Regions from separate parts of the Pseudomonas sp. L5B5 genome, predicted to be linked through region 1. Evidence: riboswitches for the same ligand, from Rfam matches in the RefSeq annotation. Region 1 holds a riboswitch; each other region holds the start of a gene.
What was found. Region 1 has a riboswitch for cobalamin ahead of cobW (cobalamin biosynthesis protein CobW). Riboswitches for the same ligand answer to the same signal wherever they lie in the genome.
Positions count from the first base shown of each region.

Region 2: another riboswitch for cobalamin. It lies ahead of cobO (cob(I)yrinic acid a,c-diamide adenosyltransferase); the one in region 1 lies ahead of cobW (cobalamin biosynthesis protein CobW).
Region 3: another riboswitch for cobalamin. It lies ahead of LGQ10_RS06760 (TonB-dependent receptor plug domain-containing protein); the one in region 1 lies ahead of cobW (cobalamin biosynthesis protein CobW).

Region 1 is NZ_CP084742.1:26,311-34,125, forward strand. Features, by position in the region: gene LGQ10_RS00090 (cobalamin biosynthesis protein) at 12-425, opposite strand; gene LGQ10_RS00095 (CbtA family protein) at 422-1,126, opposite strand; gene LGQ10_RS00100 (CbtB domain-containing protein) at 1,137-1,325, opposite strand; cobalamin riboswitch at 1,422-1,642, opposite strand; cobalamin riboswitch at 1,727-1,937, shown strand; gene cobW (cobalamin biosynthesis protein CobW) at 2,033-3,103, shown strand; gene cobN (cobaltochelatase subunit CobN) at 3,107-6,880, shown strand; gene LGQ10_RS00115 (ATP-binding protein) at 7,008-7,815, shown strand, end outside.
Region 2 is NZ_CP084742.1:6,009,586-6,017,400, forward strand. Features, by position in the region: gene LGQ10_RS27720 (class I SAM-dependent methyltransferase) at 1-234, shown strand, start outside; gene LGQ10_RS27725 (PQQ-dependent sugar dehydrogenase) at 237-1,556, opposite strand; gene LGQ10_RS27730 (hypothetical protein) at 1,625-2,206, opposite strand; cobalamin riboswitch at 2,375-2,608, shown strand; gene cobO (cob(I)yrinic acid a,c-diamide adenosyltransferase) at 2,688-3,299, shown strand; gene LGQ10_RS27740 (cobyrinate a,c-diamide synthase) at 3,310-4,638, shown strand; gene bluB (5,6-dimethylbenzimidazole synthase) at 4,631-5,281, shown strand; gene cbiB (adenosylcobinamide-phosphate synthase CbiB) at 5,278-6,186, shown strand; gene cobD (threonine-phosphate decarboxylase CobD) at 6,179-7,171, shown strand; gene LGQ10_RS27760 (cobyric acid synthase) at 7,168-7,815, shown strand, end outside.
Region 3 is NZ_CP084742.1:1,506,858-1,514,672, reverse strand. Features, by position in the region: gene LGQ10_RS06770 (ABC transporter substrate-binding protein) at 1-883, opposite strand, end outside; gene LGQ10_RS06765 ((2Fe-2S) ferredoxin domain-containing protein) at 876-1,628, opposite strand; gene LGQ10_RS06760 (TonB-dependent receptor plug domain-containing protein) at 1,640-3,559, opposite strand; cobalamin riboswitch at 3,712-3,914, opposite strand; gene LGQ10_RS06755 (arginine N-succinyltransferase) at 4,133-5,200, opposite strand; gene LGQ10_RS06750 (arginine N-succinyltransferase) at 5,250-6,266, opposite strand; gene LGQ10_RS06745 (APC family permease) at 6,435-7,784, opposite strand.

The sequences.
Region 1 (7,815 bases):
TTATCGGGATTCTACGGGCAAACGGCCAATGCCAGGGTCGCCTGGGGGTGCTTTTGCCGGGGGACCAGGAGTCGTGCCGGCTCCCCTTGCAGGGTTTCGGCCATGGCCAGGGCGGCGCTTTCAGCGACGCCATAGCAGCCGGTGCGCTCGAAGGCAACCTGGGACCTGTGGCTCAGGCGCGGGCTGTAGGGGGCCAGCTGGGCGCTGCTGAAACAAGTCAACCGCAGCGACAGCTGTTGTGCCAAGGCCAGCAGGCCCGGTTCATCCTGCTTCAGGTCGATGCTGGCCAGGGCCTGCACTTGCTGCAGGGCCAGGCCATTTTCTCGCAATACCTGGTCCAGCAGGGCGCGCAGGGTGCTGGCCGGGCAGCCCTTGCGGCAGCCCAGGCCGACCACCAGGGCCGGCGCTACGCCCCTGGATGTCATGCCTGATGGCCGTCCTCGCCCTTGCGCCGGAACAGCCAGGCGCTGATCAGACCCAGGGCCAGCCAGAAGGCGGCATTGGTCAACTGCGAAGCGATCTTGAACTGTGCCTCCAGTGCCTCCGGAGCCAACATCGAGTGCACTTCCGGCTGCGGTGCGCCGAGCACGTGGGGCACGGCGATAATGGCGGCGCCCAGCAATTTGAGCAGCCAATTGCCGGCGAACACGATCAAGGCAATGCCCGTGGCGGTGGAGGCTGCGGCGCCTACCCACCAGATCTGGCGTTGGGCCAGGTCGGCGGCGGCAGTGCCGGGCAGTTCAGGCGGCAAGCCCAGGGTGGGGGCCAGGCAGAAGGTCGCGTAGCCGGCCAGGCCCCAGAGCAGGCCCTGGGAGGTGCGGCTTGGGGCGCGCAGGGTGTAGAGGCCGGCCAGCATCAGGGCGAAACCGACGGCGACCACCAGGTTGCCGCCCGTGGTGGACAGCACTCGCTGCCAACCGTCTTCCGGCTCCCAGGCCTCTTCGTCATGGACGTGGCCCGCCATGGCGCCCGGAGCGTGTTCATGGACTTCCTCGGTGGCCGGGGCTTTCTCGTAGGTTTCCGCCTGGAGAATCAACGGGGCGACCCAGAAGCTCTGCAGCAGGGTCAGCAGCAAGGCGGCCAGCAGTCCGGTGAACCCTGCGGTTTGCGCAATACGCTTGATCATCGGGCAGGCCTCAGTGGCAAGGGAAGGCGGCGCTGTGGCGGGTATCGTGGGCCGCGTTGTGCACGGCCTCGATGTGCGAGAAACCGGCGAAGTACACCAGGCAGGCGCCGAGGATCGAGGCACCGATGGCGGCCACCAGGCGTTGGCTCAGGGTGGTGGTGCTGCTGGCGGAATGGCTGGTGCTGCTGATGGTCGACATGGCGCGTCCCCTTGGGTTTGTCAGCGGGAAGCGGCGCAAGAAAACCCCGCGTGACAGCCACGCAGGGTTTGCAACAGCGCCCGCCCACCGCGGGTTTGTCATTCGTGTATTGCGGGCCGGTCTCCGGGCTTGCGAGGGGCCGGCCTTTGGGCCGTGCCGGCAAGTGTCACCTTCCCATGCCCAGGGGCACAGTGGATCTGACACTTCGCTCGCTTACCGTTGCGGGGGCAGCACCGGACTGGTCACGGCTGGCAAGCGCGTGATTCACCGGTTTCCCGTTTCACCCTGTGAAGGGCACCCGTAACAAGTTGTGTAGCAAATCATGGGCAGGGGAGCGTCGTCAATTGCCGGCTGGCGTGGCCTTGGCCACACATGCGCATTGACCGCCCTGTACGCTCTGCGTAGCCTTGCGCCTTCGAGGTTCTTCGGCCAGTGGTCGAAGCTAAGACGGGAACGCGGTAGAAGCCGCGGCTGCCCCCGCAACTGTGGAGGGTTTCATTCCTGCAAGGCCACTGCCTGGCGTCCACGACGCCGGTGGGAAGGCACAGGAAATGTCAGTCCATGACTGACAAGCCCCCAGCCAGGAGACCTGCCTCGACCCAGATTCTCACTACAACCGGGCGGGGTGATCCGGTGGCGAAATCAGTACGAGCCCTGTGCCGTGCTTGTCGTCCCGCATGCCCGCCACCTTCGCCAAAGGGCATCCGATGAAAACACTGGCCAAACTTCCCGTCACCATCGTCACCGGCTTCCTGGGCTCGGGCAAGACCACATTGCTGCGGCACATGCTGGACAACGCCCAGGGGCGTCGTATCGCGGTGATCGTCAATGAATTCGGCGAACTGGGCATCGACGGCGAGATCCTCAAGCAGTGCTCCATCGGCTGCACCGAGGAAGAGGCCAGCGGCCGAGTCTACGAGCTGGCCAACGGTTGCCTGTGCTGCACCGTGCAGGAAGAGTTCTTCCCGGTGATGCGCGAGCTGGTGGCGCGCCGTGGCGACCTGGACCATATCCTCATCGAAACCAGCGGCCTGGCCTTGCCCAAGCCTCTGGTGCAAGCCTTCCAGTGGCCGGAGATCCGCAGCGCCTGCACCGTCGACGCGGTGATCACCGTGGTCGACAGCCCGGCCGTCGCCGCTGGCACCTTCGCCGCCTTCCCGGACCAGGTGGATGCCCAGCGCAAGCTCGACCCCAACCTCGACCACGAATCGCCCCTGCACGAACTGTTCGCCGACCAGCTGTCCAGCGCCGACCTGGTGATCCTCAACAAGACCGACCTGATCAGCCCCGAAGACCTGGCCAAGGTCCGCCTGGAAGTGGCCGAGGAGCTGCCGCCGGCGGTCAAGGTCATCGAAGCCAGCAGCGGTCGCCTGCCGCTGGACGTGCTGCTGGGCCTGGGTGCCGGTTCCGAGGAACACATCGACGGCCGCCACAGCCACCACGACCATCACCACGACGGCGATGACGATCACGACGACCATGACCACGACGCCTTCGACTCGATCTCCATCGAGTTGCCCGAGGCCGACGAGAGCCTGCTGCTCGATGCCCTGACCCAACTGGTGGTCAAGCACGGCATCCTGCGGGTCAAGGGTTTCGCGGCAATTCCCGGCAAGCCGATGCGCCTGCTGATCCAGGGCGTAGGCACCCGTTTCGACAAGCATTTCGACCGCAAGTGGAGCGCTGATGAAGCCCGGGCCACGCGCCTGGTACTGATCGGCCAGGAGCTGGATGCGGCCCTGCTGGAAGCGCAACTGCGCGCCGCCCTCGGCGCCTGACCCGTGCACCTGCTCAGGACCCAGCCCGGCGGATTCGTGTCGGATGACAACATTGCCGACCTTGGACAAACCCCCGCCGAGCTGGTGATCCTGTGCAGCGGCGACTCCAGCCTGGCGCTGCTGGCCGAGGCCGCGGAGCAACTGCCCGCGGACTACCCCAGCTTGCGCCTGGCCAACCCGATGCAGGTGCAGAACCACGCCTCGGTGGACCTGTATGTGGACCAGGTGCTGCAGCACGCCAAGGTCATCCTGATTTCCCTGCACGGCGGCATCGCCTACTGGCGTTATGGCGTCGAGCGGCTAGTGGAATTGTCCCAGCGCGGGGTGCAGCTGATCCTGGTGCCTGGGGACGACCGTCCGGACCCGGAGCTCAGTGGCCTGAGCACGGTATCGGTGGTCGAGCGCGATCGCCTCTGGCAGTTCCTGCGCCAGGGCGGGCGTGACAATGCATTGAATTTCTACCATTGCCTGGCCAGCGGCCTGCTGGGGCGCGATTACCCCTGGAACGAGCCGCAGGCCCTGGCGCGCACGGCGCTCTATCATCCGCACAAGAGCCAGGCCTGCCTGGCCGACTGGCAAACCGACTGGCAGCCCGGTCAGGCGGTGGCGGGCCTGCTGTTCTACCGCTCGCACTTGCAGGCGGCCAATACGGCGTTCATCGACCTGTTCTGCCAGCGGCTGCAGGCTGCGGGCCTCAACCCCTTGCCGATCGCCGTGGCCAGCCTCAAGGAACCCGACTGCCTGGCGCAGGTGGAAGACTGGCTGGAGCAAACCGGTGCCGGGGTGATCCTCAACACCACCGGGTTTGCCCAGTCCAGCCCCGAGGCTCCACACTTGCGGCCATTTCGCCGCAATGTCCCGGTGATCCAGGCCATCTGCGCCCAGGACAACGAGCCGGGCTGGCAGGCCAGCGAGCAGGGCCTGGGACCTCGGGACCTGGCCATGCACATCGCCTTGCCGGAGCTGGACGGCCGGATCATCAGCCGGCCCATCAGTTTCAAGGACCTGGCCTGGCGCAGCGAGCGCAGCCAGTCGGACGTGGTCTGCTACCGTGGCCAGCCCGAACGCATGGACTTCGTTGCCCGGCTGGCGCGCCACTGGATCGAGCTGGGGCGCCTGGACAACAGCCAGAAGCGCATCGCCCTGGTCCTGGCCAACTACCCGACTCGCGATGGACGCATCGGCAACGGCGTGGGCCTGGACACCCCGGCAGCTGCATTGAACATCCTCAAGGCCCTGCAGGCCGAGGGTTATCCGCTGCCTGGCGAGCTGCCGGCCAGCGGCACCGAGCTGATCCAGCAATTGCTCGGTGGCGTCAGCAACGACCTGGACAGCCTAGACCAGCGGCCCTGCCAGCAGAGCCTGGCCCTGGACGACTACCTGCGCCTGTTCCAGGCGTTGCCCGAGGCCAACCGCCAAGCGGTGCTGGAACGTTGGGGCAGGCCGGAGCAGGATCCGATGTTCCGCAATGGGCGACTGATGATTGCCGGCCTGCGCATGGGCCTGACCTTCATCGGCATCCAGCCGGCCCGGGGGTATCAGGTCGATCCCAGCGCGGTCTACCACGACCCGGACCTGGTGCCGCCCCATGCCTACCTGGCGTTCTACTTCTGGTTGCGCCAGGTCTATGGCGCCCATGGGGTGATCCACGTCGGCAAGCACGGCAATCTGGAGTGGCTGCCGGGCAAGGGCGTGGGGCTTTCCGAGAACTGCTGGCCGGATGCACTGCTCGGACCATTGCCGAATATCTATCCGTTCATCGTCAACGACCCGGGGGAGGGGGCCCAGGCCAAGCGTCGCACCCAGGCGGTGATCATCGATCACCTGATGCCACCCCTGACCCGTGCCGAAACCTATGGCCCGCTGCGCAACCTGGAGCTGCTGGCCGACGAATACTACGAAGCCCAGCTGCTGGACCCGCGCCGTGCCCGCGAGCTGCAACGGGACATCCTGCGCCTGGTGCGCGAAACCCAGATCGACCGCGAATTGCAGTTGGACGGGCCGCTGGAGGGCGATGCCGATGCCGCTATCTGGCTGCCACGGCTGGACACCTACCTGTGCGATCTCAAGGAGTCGCAGATCCGCGATGGCCTGCATGTGTTCGGCGAATCGCCGGAGGGCCGCTTGCGTCTCGACACGCTGCTGGCCCTGTTGCGCATTCCCCGGGGCGATGGCAAGGGCCAGCACGCCAGCCTGCTGCGGGCCCTGGCCAAGGCGTTCGAGCTGGGTTTCGATCCGCTGGACTGTGCCTTGGCCGAGCCCTGGACCGGACGCCGGCCACAGGCCTTGCAGCAGCTCAGCGACGCCCTGTGGCGTACCGCCGGTGATGTGCGCGAACGCCTGGAAATCTACGCCGGGCGCTTGATCGAGGCCGCCTTGCAAGGCCCGGTGGCGCAGCTAGAGGAACCCGGCTGGGAGTCGGTGCAGCACATCATTACCGGCCTGCGCGAGGTGGTGGCACCCCGCCTGGACGCTTGCGGGCCGGCGGAAATGCGCGGCCTGCTGGATGCCCTGGACGGGCGGTTCGTGCCGGCCGGCCCCAGCGGTGCCCCCAGTCGCGGGCGCCTGGACGTGCTGCCCACTGGCCGCAACTTCTACTCGGTGGATGTGCGCAACCTGCCCACCACCACCGCCTGGCGCATCGGTTTCCAGTCGGCCAACCTGATCCTCGAGCGCCACCTGCAGGATCACGGCGATCACCTGCTGCAACTGGGCCTGTCCGTGTGGGGCACGGCTACGATGCGTACCGGTGGCGACGACATCGCCCAGGCCATGGCCCTGATGGGCGTGCGTCCGGTCTGGGCCACCGGCAGCCAGCGGGTCGACGACTTCGAGATCCTGCCCCTGGGCCTGCTGGACCGCCCGCGGGTCGACGTGACCCTGCGCATCTCCGGGTTCTTCCGTGACGCCTTCGCCAACCTGATCCGGCTGTTCGACGCGGCGGTGCAGGCGGTGGCGGCCCTGGACGAACCGGCCGACATGAACCCCCTGGCGGCTCGGGTGCGCGCCGAGCGTGAAGCCTTGCAGGCCGCGGGCCTGGAACCTGATGAGGCCATGCGTCAGGCCGGCTGGCGGATCTTCGGCGCCAAGCCCGGGGCCTACGGCGCCGGGGTCCAGGGCGCCATCGACGGTCGGCTGTGGCAGAGCCGCGATGACCTGGCCGAGGTCTACCTGAATTGGGGCGGTTACGCCTATGGCGGCAGCGATGAAGGCACTGCCGCCCGCGAGCAGTTCGCCACGCGCCTGAGTCGCGTGCAGGCAGTGCTGCAGAACCAGGACAATCGCGAGCACGACCTGCTGGATTCCAACGACTACTACCAGTTCCAGGGCGGCATGCTGGCGGCGGTGGAGAGCCTTGGCGGCGCCAAGGCGGCCAGTTATCACGGTGATCACAGCCAGCCCGACCTGCCGAAGATCCGCACCCTCAAGGAAGAACTGAACCGAGTGATCCGCTCCCGCGCGGTCAACCCGAAATGGATCGAGGGGGTCAAGCGCCATGGCTACAAGGGCGCATTCGAGATGGCTGCGACCCTGGACAACCTGTTCGCTTTCGATGCCACCACCGAGCTGATCGATGACCACCAGTACGCCTTGCTGGCCGATGCCTACCTGCTGGACGACTCGACCCGCGAGTTCGTTCGCCAGCATAATCCCCATGCCCTGCGCGACATGACCGAGCGCCTGCTGGAGGCCCAGCAGCGTGGTCTGTGGCAAGAGCCCGGGGCGTACCGCGAGGCCCTGGAAAACCTGCTGCTGGATATAGAAGAAGATTCCTGAGGCGGCGAGTGCCGCGCATTCGATCGCGAGCAAGCTCGCTCCTGCAGGTATCGCATTGCCGTTGTAGGAGCGAGCTTGCTCGCGAAAGCGTCCTCCGGGACACCCCCGACCCGAGCGAGATCCACTGATGAGCGACACCCCACATTTCCCCTTGTCCGCCGTGGTCGGCGCCGATGACCTGAAGCTGGCCCTGTGCCTGACCGCCATCGACCCGAAGATTGGCGGCGTGCTGATCGAGGGGCCGCGCGGCATGGCCAAGTCGACCCTGGCCCGGGGGCTGGCGGATCTCCTGGCCAGCGGGCAGTTCGTCACCTTGCCTTTGGGGGCCACCGAAGAGCGCCTGGTGGGCACCCTGGACCTGGATGCAGCGTTGGGCGAAGGGCGGGCACAGTTCTCCCCGGGGGTCCTGGCCAAGGCTGACGGCGGGGTGTTGTATGTCGATGAAGTCAATCTGCTGCCCGATCACCTGGTGGACCTGCTGCTGGACGTGGCCGCGAGCGGGACCAACCTGATCGAGCGCGATGGCATTTCCCACCGGCATTCGGCGAAGTTCGTCCTGATCGGCACCATGAACCCGGAGGAGGGCGAGTTGCGTCCGCAGTTGCTCGACCGTTTCGGTCTCAACGTCGCCTTGAGCGGCCAGGTGCCGCCCCGGGAGCGCGGGCAGATCATCCGTCGGCGCCTGGATTTCGACAGCGACCCAGAGGGTTTCTGCCTGCAGTGGGCCCAGGCCCAGGCCGACCTGCGCCAGCGTTGCCGGCAGGCGCGGGAGGGCCTGGAGCGCATTGCCCTGGATGACCAGGCCCTGGCGCAGATCACCGAGCGTTGTTTCGCCGCCGGGGTCGATGGCTTGCGGGCCGACCTGGTCTGGCTGCGGGCCGCCCGGGCCCATGCCGCCTGGCGCGGGGCAGCGGCCATTGCCGAGGAGGATATCG
Region 2 (7,815 bases), 830 kb from region 1:
GCCGACAAGGCCAACTATCCGAGCTACCTGGAGTCCGCACTGCGCCTGCTGCGTGTTGGGGGCCTGGCGGTGTTCGATAACACGCTATGGAGTGGCCGGGTTCTGGAGACGGAACCGGCCAGTGAGGACACCCGGGCCATCCAGGCCCTCAATCGTGCCCTCAGGGATGACCCGCGTGTTGACTTGTCGCTGTTGCCCCTGGGGGACGGCCTGACCTTGTGCCGCAAGCGCTGATGTCAGGGCTGCTTGGCGGCCGTTACTCGCCAGATCTTGTTGCCGATGTCATCCGCCACTAGCAGGGCTCCCTGCTGGTCGATCACCACCCCTACCGGACGGCCCATTGCTTGTTTGTCGTCATCGAGAAAACCACTGAGCACGTCGACCGGCTGACCCTGGGGCTTGCCGTCGCTGAAAGGCACGAAAATCACTTTGTAGCCGCTGTGGGGGTTGCGGTTCCAGGAACCATGCTGGCCGATGAAGGCGCCTTCGGTGAAGGGCGCCGGAAGTTTGCTGCCTTCAGCAAATGTCAGTCCCAGTGAGGCGGTGTGCGGTCCCACGGCGTAGTCCGGGGCGATCGCCTTGGCCACGAGGGCCGGGTCCTGAGGCTTGACCCGTGCGTCGACATGCTGGCCGTAGTAGCTGAAGGGCCAGCCATAGAACGCACCGTCCCTGACCGAAGTGATGTAGTCGGGCACCAGGTCGCTGCCGATCTCATCTCGTTCATTCACGGCAGTCCAGAGTGCCCCGCTTGCAGGTTCCCAGGCCATGCCGTTGGGGTTGCGCAGGCCGGTGGCGAACAGCCGGTGCTGGCCGCTGGCACGATCCACTTCCCAGATCGCCGCGCGACCTTGCTCCTTGTCCAGGCCATTTTCGCCGACGTTGCTGTTGGAACCGACGGTGACATACAGCTTGCTGCCGTCCTTGCTGGCAATGACATTCTTGGTCCAGTGGTGATTCAGTGTGCCACCCGGCAGGTCGAGCACCTTGGTGGCGCTGGCGCTGATCCGGGTGTCACCGTTCTGGTAGGGGAAACGCAGCAACTTGTCGGTGTCCGCCACATACAGGTCGTTGCCCATCAGGGTCATGCCAAAGGGCGAGTTGAGGTTTTCCAGGAATACACTGCGGGTTTCTGCCACGCCGTCGTGATCTGCATCCCGTAGCAGGGTGATGCGATTGGCGCTGGGAACTGTCGCGCCAGCGCGGCCCATCACTTTGCCGGCGACCCAGCCGCGAATTCCCTGGCTGTCGTCCGGTTTGGGCGGGGCATTGGTTTCCGCCACCAGGATGTCCCCGTTAGGCAGTACATAGAGCCAGCGCGGATGGTCGAGATCCTCGGCGAAGGCATTGACCTGGGTTCCGCTGGCCGCCAGTGGTTTTGCTCCCTGGGGCCAGCCGACGGCCGGGGCGATGTTCAGCGTGGGGATCAGCGTGGGATTGGGTTCCGGCAGCTTGGGGTTCGGGCCGGTTCCATCCGCGACCTGCAGGCTGGAGGTTTCGCCGCAGGCAGCGAGGCTGGCGGCGATGGCAAGGAGCAAGGTGTGTCGAAGCGTGAGCATGCTGATATCCCTATGAGTGCGCGAACGTTCAATCATAGAGAAGCATCGTCGGGCAGGGTTCCCTTCTTTCAGCGGGCTTCCTTGAACAGCACCGCGATCCCGGGGTGATAGCAGCCAGCTTCGTTGTGCAGCTTGCGATAGGCATAGGGGAAGTACCATGCCACGGCGCAGCAGTGCTCTTTCTGCAAATCGTCGAGCAGGTCTTGCAGCTCTTCGGGGGTGGCGCTGTGTTGAAGCTTGTGTGGCGCGACGAACAGGCAGCCGAGCTTGAGGTCGCTGGCATAGCTGATCCTCTTCGCTTCGCTGGCGATGTCTGCCAGGGGCTGGGCCAGGTTCAGGTTGTTGACCCGTGGCCAGCGCTGGGTGGCCTGGATGTAGGCGCGTTCTTCCTTGGTTGCCAGGTACAGGTCGGTGCGGGCATTGCGCGCGCCTTCCTCGAGCTGCTTTTTGCTGGGGCTGTGCTCCAGGCTCACCATCTCGGCCATCCAGGCTGCCGCGGAGAGCAGGCCCAGGTTGGCTTGTTCATCGAACCAGTAGGGGGTTTCGTTATCGCCGCGAACCGCGTTGTAGCGGTCAATGCAATCGAACCAGCGTTCCAGCATCGGACGCAGGAATTCCAGCTTTGGATTGCTGATGATCATGCCTTGCATCGAACTCACCCCTTATTGTTGTGCGGAGGGGCGTCGGCCCCGAAAGTGGCTATTTGATATCATTGCTTCCAGTGTGGCACAAGATTGGCGTCAGTTTGTTGATGCAGTGCAGTTTTCCGTCGGATGCGATGGACAGCTTCAATTGACGCTCTACCCCCAACCCTCTAACCTTCGCGACTTGTTTCAGGTGCTCTGTGGTCTTGGCCGACAGGGTGAAACAGGGAAGCCGGTCAGGGCCGTTCCAGTGATGGGGCTGGCGACGATTCCGGCGCTGCCCCCGCAACGGTAGGTGAGTCAAGGCTGTGCAGGTGCCACTGTGTCGAAGACGACATGGGAAGGCGCGCAGTTCGGCAGCGATGCCGCTCACGAGCCCGGAGACCGGCCTGATCCATCCAACGGCATCACGGTGGGCGATGCCAGGCTTAAGCCATTTGTTTCCATTTCTGCCCCCGTTCCCCAAGCCCCAACGGAGAACTGCTCAATGAGTGAATCCCTCGAGCGTGACGAGCGTCATTTGGCGCGCATGCTGCGCAAAAAAGCACTGATCGACGAGCGCATCGCCAACTCGCCCAACGAGTGCGGGCTGCTGCTGGTACTGACGGGCAATGGCAAGGGCAAGAGCAGCTCGGCTTTCGGCATGCTGGCCCGATCCATGGGGCATGGCATGCGCTGTGGCGTTGTGCAGTTCATCAAGGGCCGCGAAAGCACCGGTGAAGAGCTGTTTTTCCGGCGTTTCCCCGAGCAGGTGAGCTTTCATGTGATGGGCGAGGGTTTCACCTGGGAGACCCAGGATCGCCAGCGAGACATTGCCGCTGCCGAAGCCGCCTGGGCAGTGTCCCGGGAGTTGCTGAGCAATCCCGATGTCGGCCTGGTGGTACTCGATGAGCTGAACATTGCCCTCAAGCACGGTTACCTGGACCTGGATCAGGTATTGGGCGACCTGCAGGCCCGTCCGCCGATGCAGCACGTGGTGGTGACCGGGCGGGGGGCCAAGCCGCAAATGATCGAGCTGGCCGATACCGTGACCGAGATGGGCATGCTCAAGCATGCCTTCCAAGCGGGTATCAAGGCGCAGAAGGGCATCGAGCTGTGAGCGTGAATCCATGACTGATGTTCGTCATTGCCCGGCGGTATTGATCGCCGCACCGGCATCCGGCCAGGGCAAGACCACCGTGACCGCCGCCCTCGCGCGCCTGCACCGCAACCAGGGGCGCAAGGTGCGAGTCTTCAAGTGCGGTCCGGACTTTCTCGACCCGATGATTCTCGAGCGTGCCAGCGGTGCCCCGGTGTACCAGCTGGACCTGTGGATGGTGGGTGAGCAGGAGAGTCGCCGCCTGCTGTGGGAGGCGGCCGGGGAGGCCGACCTGATCCTGATCGAAGGCGTCATGGGGCTGTTCGACGGCACCCCGTCCAGCGCTGACCTGGCGCGGCATTTCGGCGTGCCGGTACTGGGGGTGATCGATGGCACTGCCATGGCCCAGACCTTCGGCGCCCTGGCCCTTGGCCTGGCGCGTTACCAGCCGGACCTGCCGTTTGCCGGGGTGCTGGCCAATCGGGTGGGTACTGTGCGTCATGCGCAGTTGCTCGAAGGCAGCCTGACCGAGGGACTGCGCTGGTATGGCGCGTTGTCCCGGGAAACTGGCATCGAACTGCCCAGTCGCCACCTGGGTCTGGTGCAGGCCAACGAACTCAATGACCTGGACCTGCGCCTGGACGCTGCTGCCCAAGCCCTGGCCAGCAGTTGCCAGGTAGCGTTGCCACCGGCCGTGGGGTTTGCCGCGCCGGCCCCGCAGGTGTGTGAGCCATTGCTGGAGGGGGTGCGGATCGCCGTGGCGCAGGACGAAGCGTTTGCTTTCACCTATGGCGCCAGCCTGGATCTGCTGCGGGCCATGGGCGCGCAGTTGCACTTTTTCTCGCCGATTCATGATCGTGAATTGCCGGCGGCCGACAGCCTGTACCTGCCCGGCGGTTACCCGGAGCTGCACCATCAGGCGCTGGCGCAGAACACCGGCATGCTGGATGCCATTCGTGCTCACCATGCCGCCGGCAAGCCGTTGCTTGCTGAATGTGGCGGGATGCTTTACCTGCTCGATGCCCTGACCGACGTCGAAGGCCTGCGTGCCGAACTGCTGGGGCTGTTGCCCGGCGAGGCCGTGATGCAGAAACGTCTGGCAGCTCTGGCCCTGCAAGCGGTGGACCTGCCGGAAGGCAGCCTGCGCGGGCATACCTACCATCACTCCCTGACCAGTACGACGCTCGAGCCCATCGCTCGGGGCGTGAGCCCCAACGGTGGGCGTGGCGCCGAGGCGGTGTATCGCGATGGGCGGATGACCGCCTCCTATGTGCACTTCTATTTCCCGTCCAATCCGTTGGCGGTGGCGGCGTTGTTCGCGCCGCAGCATATGGTTGGCGAGGGCCAGGCGAGTGAGTGAGCTGGCTTTTTCCGCACCCGAGCGCGAGGCGGTCTACCGCGCCATCGCCGAACGCCGTGACATGCGCCATTTCGCCGGCGGCAACGTTGCCCCCGAGGTGCTGCAGCGTCTGCTGGAGGCTGCGCACCAGGCGCCCAGTGTCGGGCTGATGCAGCCCTGGCGCTTCATCCGCATCAGTGATCGAGCGCTGCGCGAAAGTATTCGGCAACTGGTAGAGCAGGAGCGAGTGCGTACTGCCGAGGCCCTCGGGGAGCGTTCCGACGAGTTCATGAAACTCAAGGTCGAGGGCATCAACGATTGTGCCGAGCTTCTGGTGGCCGCCTTGATGGATGGCCGCGAGCGGCATGTTTTTGGCCGCCGCACGCTCCCGGAAATGGACCTGGCGTCGATGTCCTGCGCAATCCAGAACCTGTGGCTGGCGGCGCGCAGCGAAGGCCTGGGCATGGGCTGGGTCTCGTTGTTCGAGCCCCAGGCCCTGGCTGCACTGCTGGGTTTGCCCGAGGGAGCCAAGCCCTTGGCGGTGTTGTGCCTGGGGCCGGTTGCCGAATTTTACCCGGCGCCGATGCTGGCGCTGGAAGGTTGGGCCCAGCCCCGACCATTGAGTGAGTTGCTGTATGAGAATTACTGGGGAGTGAGTCGATGAGCGTGGCGTTGCTGAGTGTCGCCGGGGTGGCGCTGGATGCGCTGCTGGGCGAGCCCAAGCGCTGGCATCCACTGGTGGCGTTCGGGCGACTGGCGGACCGCATCGAGCAGCGCTTCAATGCCGCGGGGCGAGGGTGGCGCAGCCATGGTGTCACTGCCTGGGTACTGGCGGTGCTACCTCTGACCCTGGTGGCCACGGCCTTGTCCTGGCTGCCCTACATTGGCTGGCTGGTGGAGATCCTGGCGTTGTACTGCGCCTTGGGGCTGCGCAGCCTCGGCGAGCATGTCGAACCGGTGGCCCAGGCCCTGCGAAGCGATGATCTGGACGAGGCGCGACGCCGCGTGGGGTTCCTGGTGAGTCGCCAGACCAGCGAGCTGGACGCCACCGCCGTAGCGCGAGCGGCCACCGAGTCGGTACTGGAGAACGGCAGCGACGCGGTGTTTGCGGCCCTGTTCTGGTTTGCCGTGGCGGGCGCGCCGGGGGTGGTGCTCTATCGTCTGAGCAACACCCTGGATGCGATGTGGGGTTATCGCAACGAGCGCTTCGAGCGCTTCGGCTGGGCCGCCGCGCGGATCGACGATCTGCTCAACTATATTCCGGCGCGCCTGGTGGCCCTGACCTATGCCTTGCTGGGCAAGACCCGATTGGCATTCAAGTGCTGGTATCGCCAGGGACCGACCTGGGACAGTCCCAACGCCGGCCCGGTGATGGCGGCCGGGGCGGGAGCCCTGGGGGTCGAACTGGGAGGCGCGGCGGTCTATCACGGCGAGCTGCATCAGCGTCCGCAATTGGGTGAGGGGGAGCCGGCCAGTGCCGCGTCCATCGATCACGGCTGGCAGTTGGTGCAGCGGGGAGTATGGCTGTGGCTGCTGATTCTTTGCCTGGGGGCTGAATTCTATGCTTGAGCATGGTGGGCGGTTGCGCAGGGCGGCCCGGGAGCACGGCATTGCCGAGGAGGCCTGGCTGGACCTGTCCAGTGGGCTGGCCCCCTGGCCCTTTCCTATCCCGCAGATTCCGCAGCGTGCCTGGGCCCGCCTGCCGGAAACCGATGACGGCCTGGAACAGGCGGCCTGTACTTATTACGGGGCCGATGAAGTATTGCCGGTGGCCGGTTCCCAGGCCGCGATCCAGCTGTTGCCGCGCTTGCGGCGCACCGGCAAGGTCGGCGTGCTGTCGCCCTGTTACGCCGAGCATGCCGAAGCCTGGCGTCGCAGTGGTTATCGGGTGCGCGAGGTCTTGGAGCAGGAAGTGGACTTCTTTCTCGATAGCCTCGATGTGCTGGTGGTGGTCAACCCCAACAATCCCACGGGCCTGAGCCTGACCCCCGAGCGCCTGCTGGAGTGGCATGGACGGCTGGCCCAGCGTGGCGGCTGGCTGGTGGTGGATGAAGCCTTCATGGACAACACCCCGGAACTGAGCCTGGCGCGGCATGCCCACCAGGTGGGGCTGATCGTCCTGCGCTCCTTCGGCAAGTTCTTTGGGCTGGCTGGCGTGCGCCTGGGGTTTGTCCTGGCCGAACGCCGGCTGCTGCGACTGCTGGCCGAACAGGTCGGGCCCTGGGCCGTCAGCGGCCCGACCCGGGTCCTGGGACAGGCCTGCCTGCAGGATGTCGAAGGCCATGCTCGCCAGCGCGAGCGCAGCGAGGTGGCCAGCCAGCGACTGGTGCAGGTCCTGGAGCGCCATGGCTTCAAGCCCCAGGGTGGCTGCGCCCTGTTCCAGTGGCTGATCACCGGCGAGGCCGAGCGGTTGCATCACTTCATGGCACGGCGCGGCATCCTCCTGCGCCTGTTCGCCCACAACAGCAGCCTGCGTTTCGGCCTGCCTGCCGATGAGGCCGACTGGGCTCGCCTCGAGCAGGCCCTGCAAGCCTATCGCAAGGATTACCCATGACCACGCTGATGGTGCAAGGCACGACTTCAGATGCCGGCAAGAGCACCCTGGTGACTGCACTGTGCCGCTGGCTGTTGCGCCAGGGTGTCGGCGTGGTGCCTTTCAAACCGCAGAACATGGCCCTCAACAGTGCGGTGACCGCCGATGGCGGCGAGATCGGTCGGGCCCAGGCGGTCCAGGCCCAGGCCGCCAAGCTGGCACCTCATACCGACATGAATCCGGTGCTGCTCAAGCCCAACAGCGACACCGGCTCTCAGGTGATCATCCATGGCCGGGCCGTGACCACCATGAATGCCGTGGCCTATCACGACTACAAGGCCATTGCCATGCAGGCAGTTCTGGCCTCTCACCAGCGCCTGCGCGAGGCCTACCAGGTGGTGATGGTGGAGGGCGCCGGTTCGCCGGCCGAGATCAACCTGCGTGCCGGGGATATCGCCAACATGGGGTTTGCCGAGGCAGTGGACTGTCCGGTACTGCTGATCGCCGATATCAACCGTGGTGGGGTTTTCGCCCACCTGGTAGGCACCCTGGAACTGCTTTCGCCCAGCGAGCAGGCGCGGGTCAAGGGCTTCATCATCAATCGCTTCCGCGGTGATATCGCCCTGCTGCAACCGGGCCTGGATTGGCTGGAGCAGCGCACCGGC
Region 3 (7,815 bases), 1.5 Mb from region 1:
GGGCGCTGGCGATACCGGGGACCAGCTGGGTGAAGGGGATGTCGATCAGGCGTTGCTCGCGCACCGCCCGCAGGCGCGACAGCGCCGGATCACCCTGCAGCAGACGGCGCTTGCGCGAGGCCGGCGACCACAGGGCATCGGCCAGCAGCATCACGTCCGGATCGTTGGCCAGCAGGGACTCGCTGTCCACCACCAGCCGCGGGCGGTCGATGGCCGCGAAGCTGTTGCGCGCCCCGGCAGCTTGCAGCAATACCCCGACAAAACCCCGCCGGCCCTGGCTGGCCAGGCCGTTGACCTCGCTGTCCAGGTAGAACACTGAAGGCTTGGGCTGGCCCTGGTACAGCGCTTGGGCCGCGGTCAGGTCGGTCTCCATCTGGGCGATCAGTTGTCGGGCCCTGGCCTGTTGGCCCAGCAATTGGCCCAGGGTCAGCAGGTCGCGACGGATGTGCCCGAAGTAGTCCTCGTCATGCCCGGCGCAGGCCGATTCCAGCAGGTAGCTGCCGACGCCGATCGCGCCCAGGCGTTCGCGGGAACTGAAGTTGTCGGGGAAGGCCGAGGCAAAACCACCCACCACCAGGTCGGGCTTGAGGCTGTACAGCACCTCGGCCGACGGGTACTGGTGGGAGATCACCGGCACCCCGTGGTACTGCCCCTGGTCCATGGCCTGGCCATCGTCATCCAGGTAGGCGACCCCAATCATCGACGGCCCGGCGCCCAGGGCCAGCAGCAGGTCGGCGCTGTGCTGGTTGAGGGCGACGATGCGCTGTGGGGTGCCGGGGCTGGACCAGCTCTTGCCGCAGTTCTCGTAGCTGCCGGCCTGGGCCGGCCCACTGGCCAGCCACAGTAGGATGGCCAGGCATCCGGCCTGGATTGTCCTAGGCATCGCCGGGTACTCCATAGGGTGCGGCGATCCGCAACTGGGCGACGGGCTCGCCTGCCAGCAGATGCCCCTCCACCAGTTGCAGCACCTGGCTGTCGTTCTCGACCCGATACCAGCAGCCATCCGGGTGCACGGTGAGCACCGGTCCCAGGTTGCAGGGGAACTGGCAGCCGGTACGGGTCAGCAGTACGCCACCGGGTTTTTCCATGAGATCAAGGCGCAACAGTTCACGACGCAGGCTCTTCCACAAGGGCAGGGCACCACGCCGGACGCAGCGCGGGCCAGTGCAGAGGAATACCTGGCGGGCGTGGGGCGGCACCCGCGACCAGTCCGGATCGCTGGCCACCGCATTGACCTGGTCGCACGACAGGTGGCGTTCGCGCTGGGCGATGCTGGCCCAGGCCAGGGCCGCATCCAGCCCCCGGCGACCCAGGGCCTGGGCGGTGACCCACAGCCGTGGCACCTGGGAGTGGGCACGGGCGTGGCGTCCCAGTTCATCGCGCAGCCAGTCCAGGTAGGCGCTGTCGGAGCTGGGTTCCAGGTCCACCACCAGCAGCGCTGCGTCATCCCGTGGCAAGGCTTCGTCCAGGACAGCCCAGAGGCTGTCGAAGCCGTCCAGGGTATCGATCACCCGGGTCTCGACGCTGTCGTCGCACAGGCCCTCGAGCTCGCGGCAGAAGGCTTGGCCGAGGGCGCCACCCAGCAGGCCGGGACCGACGAACAGCACCCGTTGATAATGCTCATGCATGTCGGTCGGCCTCAGAAGCGGTAGGTGTAGCGCACTTCGGTGGTGAAGGGGCGCCCCAGGTTGTCCAGCGCCGGTTTGTCGTTGGTCATGCTGGTGGCGTAGTCGCGGTCGAACAGGTTCTCCACCAGCAGGCTCAGGCGATGCTGCTGGGCCGTGTCGAGGTAGCGATAGGCATCGGCGTCGACCACCGAGTAGTGGCCGTAGTCGACTTTCTTCGAACTCTCGACCTGGCCGATATAGCGGATCGCGCCGCCCACGCCCCACATCCGGTCCTGCGATTCGAAGCCCAGGCGCGAGCGGGCGAAGAACCCGGGGATATTGCTCAGGGTCACGTTGCGTGATTCGACCAGGTTGCGGGTCATGTCGGCGGACAGGTTCCATTGCGGGCTGAATTGCCAGCGCCCGTCCACCTCGATGCCCCGGACCCTGACCTGGCTGTCACCGTTGACGAAGTGGATGCCGTCCAGGGCAATCAGGTCGTCGATCTTGCGCCGGTAGGCGGTGACGCTGGCATTGAACTCACCGGCCAGCAGGCTGCCCTTGTAGTCCAGGCCCAGCTCGGCATTGACGCTCTTTTCCGGCTTGAGGTTGCGGTTGCCTTTTTCATAGGGCTCGTTGGCGAACAGCTGCTCGGCGTTGGGCAGCTTGAAGGCATTGCCGTACTGGCCGCGCAGTTGCCAGTTGGGCGTGAGGTCGTACAGCGAGGTGAGCATGCCCACCGTGGCGCTCTCGCCACCGCTCATTTTTTCGTGGCGCACGCCGATGCTCGGGTGCCAGTCCGGCAGGGTATCGAACACCGGGCGCAACTGGGTGTACAGGGCGTTGGCCTGGGCCTTGCTGTTGTCGATCTTGAGTACGTCGTCCTGGCCCTTGAACCACTGGTTGTCGGTGCCGAATACCAGCACATGGCCGCCGTCCAGTTCGGCCTTGCCTTCGGCCTGCACGCCCCAGTCGGTGAAGCCCCAGTAGTCGTTGTGGTTGATGATCTTGGTGCCGCCATCATCGCTGTTGTTGATACGGGTGTAGCGCGTATCCCAGTCGTTGACATGGCCCTTGACGAAGTAGCTGAAACGCTCGCCCAGGCGTTGCTCGAAGGTGGCGGTGGCGATCTGCTGGACCCGGTCGTTGGTGGTCTTCTTGTTGTTCGCGGCGCGGGCGAAATCCAGGTTGGCGTCGGTGTACTGGTAGAACAGTTCCAGGCGCGAATCGTCGCCAAAACCCTGGATCGCCTTGGCGCCGAAGGTGGTCACCTCATAGGAGCGCTTCTTGTCCCGGGTGCTGGCGTTGTAGGCGCTGTTGCGAAACGGCTGGTAGCCGTCGGAGACGTTGTGGCTGACATAGGCCAGCAGGCCGAGGTCGCCCAGGCCGTTGCTGACGATGCGTTCCACCCGGGCATCGCCGCTCTTGCCCATGAAACTGTCCAGGCCCAGGTTGACTTCGCCGGAGGCGTCGCGGGTCTGTGGGCTGCGGGTGACGATGTTGATCACCCCGGACACCGCCTGGGTGCCGAACAGCAGGCTCTGGCCGCCCTTGAGCACTTCGATGCGCTCGATGGCGTTGGCTGGCAGGGTATCCAGGTACAGGCCGCCGTACAGGCGGTTGTTCAGGCGCACGCCATCGAGCAGGATCAGCGTGTCGTCGTTGCGTCCGCCCAGCAGCGAATAGGTGCCGTAGTCGAAGGGGCCGTTCTTGGGCGCTACATAGAGGCCCGGCACGTACATCTGCAGCACCCGGGTGATGTCGCTGCTGGGACCGGCACGCTCGATCTGCTGGCGATCGATGACGTCTACCTTGCTGCCGTACTTGGCCATCTCGGCCACGGTAGTGGATTCCACCGACGGGGCAGACACGAACTGCTGGTCCAGCTTCAGGGATGTATCGTCGGCCAGCAGCCAGGGGCTGAACAGGCAGCCGAGCAGGGCGCCGCCCATGGAACGGCGCGGAGCACGCCAGTCGCGCGCAAGGGAAGTGTCTGTTGTTTTCATTGTTGGTCTTCTCGAAAGTGTCTTCGGGAAGCACGCAGGGAGAAGGTGGCAGGCACGCGCACGCGCCCACACCGGCCCATGCCCGCCCACCGCAGGATTGCCAAACAGATACTTCAGGCCGGTCTCCGGGCTTGCGAGGCTGGCTGCATTCGCCTTCCCATACCTTGGGTACAGTGGCGTGTTGAATGCAGCACTCGCTTACCGTTGCGGGGGCAGCACCGGACTTGCCTCTGGGGGCGCACCGGTTTCCCGTTTCACCTCACGCACGGCGGCGTGAGGCACCTGAAACAGGGCGGCATCTGAACACTCGTCCTACCGTTCGTCAATCCTGTGGCCGCCATGATTGCGCCCGCTGCGCAGCCATACCGTTATCGCCGAGCCCAGCGCAGCTCGTGTAGCCGCTGCTGAGCCTGCGAAGCTGCGCCAAGGCCCGCAGGGCCTTCATTGTGGAATTCGCAAGGTTTGCGCCCGCTGCGCGGTCGTACGCAGCCTGCGGCAGCGGCTACACGAAGCAGAGCTTCACGGGACGGTGGCGGGGGAGGTGCGTACCGGGGGCTGGTCGCTGGCACTCGAAGGGCAGGCCAGCAGCGGCACTGCGCGAACCGAATCACCGGGTTGCAGTTGCAGGCGCTTGGTGGTCTGGCGGTCCACCAGCAGGCAGCCGGCTACCAGGCGCCCCGGCGCAGCGGTGATGCGACAGCTTTCCAGGCGCCGGTTGTGGATCAGCCACATCGGCGCCTGCTGGTCAGGATTGCCCACCAGCAGCGGCAACACCTGGCTTTCGCGCACGCTGCGGATCTTCGTCACCTCGGCCTCGATCAGCGGGCCGCCGTCGAAGACGTCGATGCAGCCCTGGTGACTGAAACCTTCGTCGCGCAAGATGCCCACCGCCTGGTCGGTGCTGGCATGGGCCTGGCCGATGGAGGCCTGGGCCTGGGTGCTGAGCAGGCAGGTGTAAAGCGGTTGGCGCGGCATCAGTTCGGCGATGAAGGACTTGCTGCCCTGACTGGACAGGCGGTTGGCCTGCTGGAAATCCATCTTGAAGAAGTGCCGACCCAGGCTGTCCCAGAATGGCGAGCAGCCCTGGCTGTCGACCTGGCCACGCAACTCGGCCACCAGCTTGTCGCCGAACAGCGTGGGGTATTCGGCGACGAACAGCAGGCGGGCGGTGGACAACAGACGGCCGGTGTGGCCCTGGCGCAGGTCATGGCGCAGGAACAGCGAGCACAGCTGGGATTGTCCAGTCATGTCGTTGCACAGGAACAGGGTCGGGACCTGTTTCTCGATGCCCAGCCCGGGTGCGCTGCCACGGGTGACGCCGAGCCGATAGTTGTAGCAGGGCTCGCGCAGGCCGATGGCGCCGCTCAGGCCGCAGATACCGGTCACTTGCTGGTCGTCATCTTCGAGCACGAACAGGTAATCGGCGTCGGCGCGCTCCACCTGGCCGGCAAAGGCCCGCTGGGCCCAGCGCACCCGGTGGTCCAGGCGCTCGGGGTCGGTGCTGAGGTTATCCAGCTCGCGCTGGCAGCCTCCCAGCAGGCGCAGCACCGCCGGCAGGTCGGTGACGCGGATCGGACGCACGATCATGCTCTGGCTCCTGGCAGCGGGCTGGTTGTGGGGAGGTAGGGACGCAGGGTCATAACGCAATGCTCCGCACCGGGTCGCCGGGTTCCAGCTGCAAGGCCTGGAGCATTGCCTGGTCCAGGCCCGTGAAGTCGCCGGGAGCCTCGTCGAGCAGGGCGACGATGGCGCGAAAGCCTTGCAGCCGATCGTTGCTCAGCAGCCATGGACGGCCCTGGCCACTCTGCGCAGCGAGGTAGCTGGTGGCGATCCGGCTCTGGATGATCGAGCGCAGTTCATGGTTGCGCCCCTGCAGGGTCGGGCCGGCGTCGAACAGGTCGACGTACTGGGTGGGGGAAAAACCTTCGTCCACCAGGATGTCGCAGGCCTCCTTGGCATCGGGATGGATGCGGCCGATGCAGTCCTGGGCCGGTTGCGCGAGCATCGGGATGTAGATCGGGTACTGGGGCATCAATTCGACGAGAAAACCTCGGCCCTGCAGGGCACACAGCCGTTCGGCCTCGACATAGGGCAGGTCGAAGAAGTGCTGGCCCACCGCTTCCCAGAACGGCGAGTGGCCACTGGCGGTGCTGTAGCCGACGATCTCGCTGATGCAGCTGTCGGCGAAACGCAGGGGGTGGGCGGCGATGAACAGCAAGCGTGCCCGGGAGGTCAGTTGTGCCAGGGGCGTGCCGGCCAGCGCGGCATCCATGTGGAAGCTGCGCAGCAGGGTTTGCTCGCTCAGGTCATGGCACAGGGACAGGGTCGGCACCCCGTGCTGGATGTCCAGCTCGCGGGAGCTGCTGATGAACGGGCGGTTGCGCAGGTTGTAGAACGGTTCGGGGAAGCCGGCCGTGGCCAGGATGTCCGAACAGCCGTGCAAGCAACCGCTGTCGGGGTCTTCGAGGACAAAAAAGTAGTTTTCCGGGCCCTGGCTAGCTTCGGTCTTGGCGAAGGACGCCAGGGAATCGAGGATCTTTTCCCGCAGGCAGTCTTCGTCGTCCACCAGCGAAGTCACGCCCAGCAGTCGTTCGCGGGCCAGGCGCCGCAGTTGGGGCAGATCGGATAACGCCACGGGACGCAAGGCCAGCATGGGTGTACTCCTGTATCAAGGGCCGCCAGCCCGAGGGCAGGGCGGCCAGACATCACTGTCGATTTCCACGCATCTACAAGGCCGCGACATCCGGCGGCCCGTTTCCTGGCTGCTCTTGGTGGCAGTGCCCAGAAGGCGCGGCGCCCCACAGGGGCTGCGCCGCTTTCACTATTGCTTGAGCGGATCCGGCAGGGCGGCACCGTTGCCCAGCCGATTGAGCACAAACAGGTATACCAATCCTGCGACCACCCAGATGGCGCCAAGTTTCTGCGCGTCCACCCCCATGTTGTACATGATGGCGCAGACGATCACGAAACCGACAAGCGGGCAGACCAGGTGACGCAGGACCTGGCCGGACTTCTGCCGGCGCCAGTAGAAATTGATCACGGTGATGTGCAGCAGCATGAAGCCGCTCAGGGCACCGAAGTTGACCAGGGAAGTCAGGGTGTCCACCGAGTTGATGAACAGGTAGCAGATCACCAGCGACAGCACCGCCACCAGGTAGATGCTGATGTGCGGGGTATTGTGCTTGGGATGAACCTTGGCCAGCACCTTGGGCAACTTGCCATCGCGGGCCATGCCGAACAGCAGGCGCGACACCGCGGCCTGCGAAGTGATGGCCACCGCCACGCCCCAGGCCAGCGCCGTGGCCACCCCGGTGAGGGTCGCCAGCCAGCTGCCGGCGGCCAGTTCGGCGATCTCGTAGAAGGCGGTGTCGGCGGACTTGAAGCCCATGCCGGCGGCCAGGTCGGTGGCGATCCAGGTTTGCACGACGAAGATCGCGCCCATCACCACCAGGGTGATCAGCGCGGCACGCCCGACGCTGCGGCCCGGGTCGCCCTTGACCTCCTCGGCCAGGGTCGAGATCGCATCGAAACCCAGGAACGACAGCACGGCGATGGACACGCCCTGCATCAGCATGCCGAAGTGGAAATTGTCCGGGCTGTACAACGGCGCCAGGGTCAGCTGGCCGTGGCCGGCGCCGCCGTGCAGGGCGTTCCAGGCGTAGAACAGGAAGATCCCCAGGACCACCAGTTGCGCCAGCAGGAACAGGATGTTCATCCTCGCCGTGAAGGTGATGCCCCGCAGGTTGACGAAGGTGGCGCTGACCAGGAATGCCAGGATGAAACCGACCTTGGGTATCTCCGGGTACAGGTGGTTGAGCGCCATGGCCGCGTAGACGTAGAGCAGCGGGGGGATCAGCAGGTAGTCCAGGAGCATCAGCCAGCCGGCGAGGAAGCCGACATGGGGGTTGAGCCCGCGCTGGGCGTAGGAGTAGACCGAGCCGGCGATGGGAAAGGCGCGAGCCATGGCGCCGTAGCTCAGGGCCGTGAAGAGCATGGCCACCATGCCGATGATGTAGGCCAGGGGCACCATGCCCGGTGCTTCCTGGTTGACGTAGCCGTAGACCCCGAACGGGGCGATGGGGATCATGAAAATCATCCCGTAGACCACCAGGTCACGCAGGTTCAGCCCGCGCTTGAGTTCCTGTTTGTAGCCGAATTCTTCAATCTCCATGAAGCAGTTCTCCTTGTAGCCAATAGGGGGG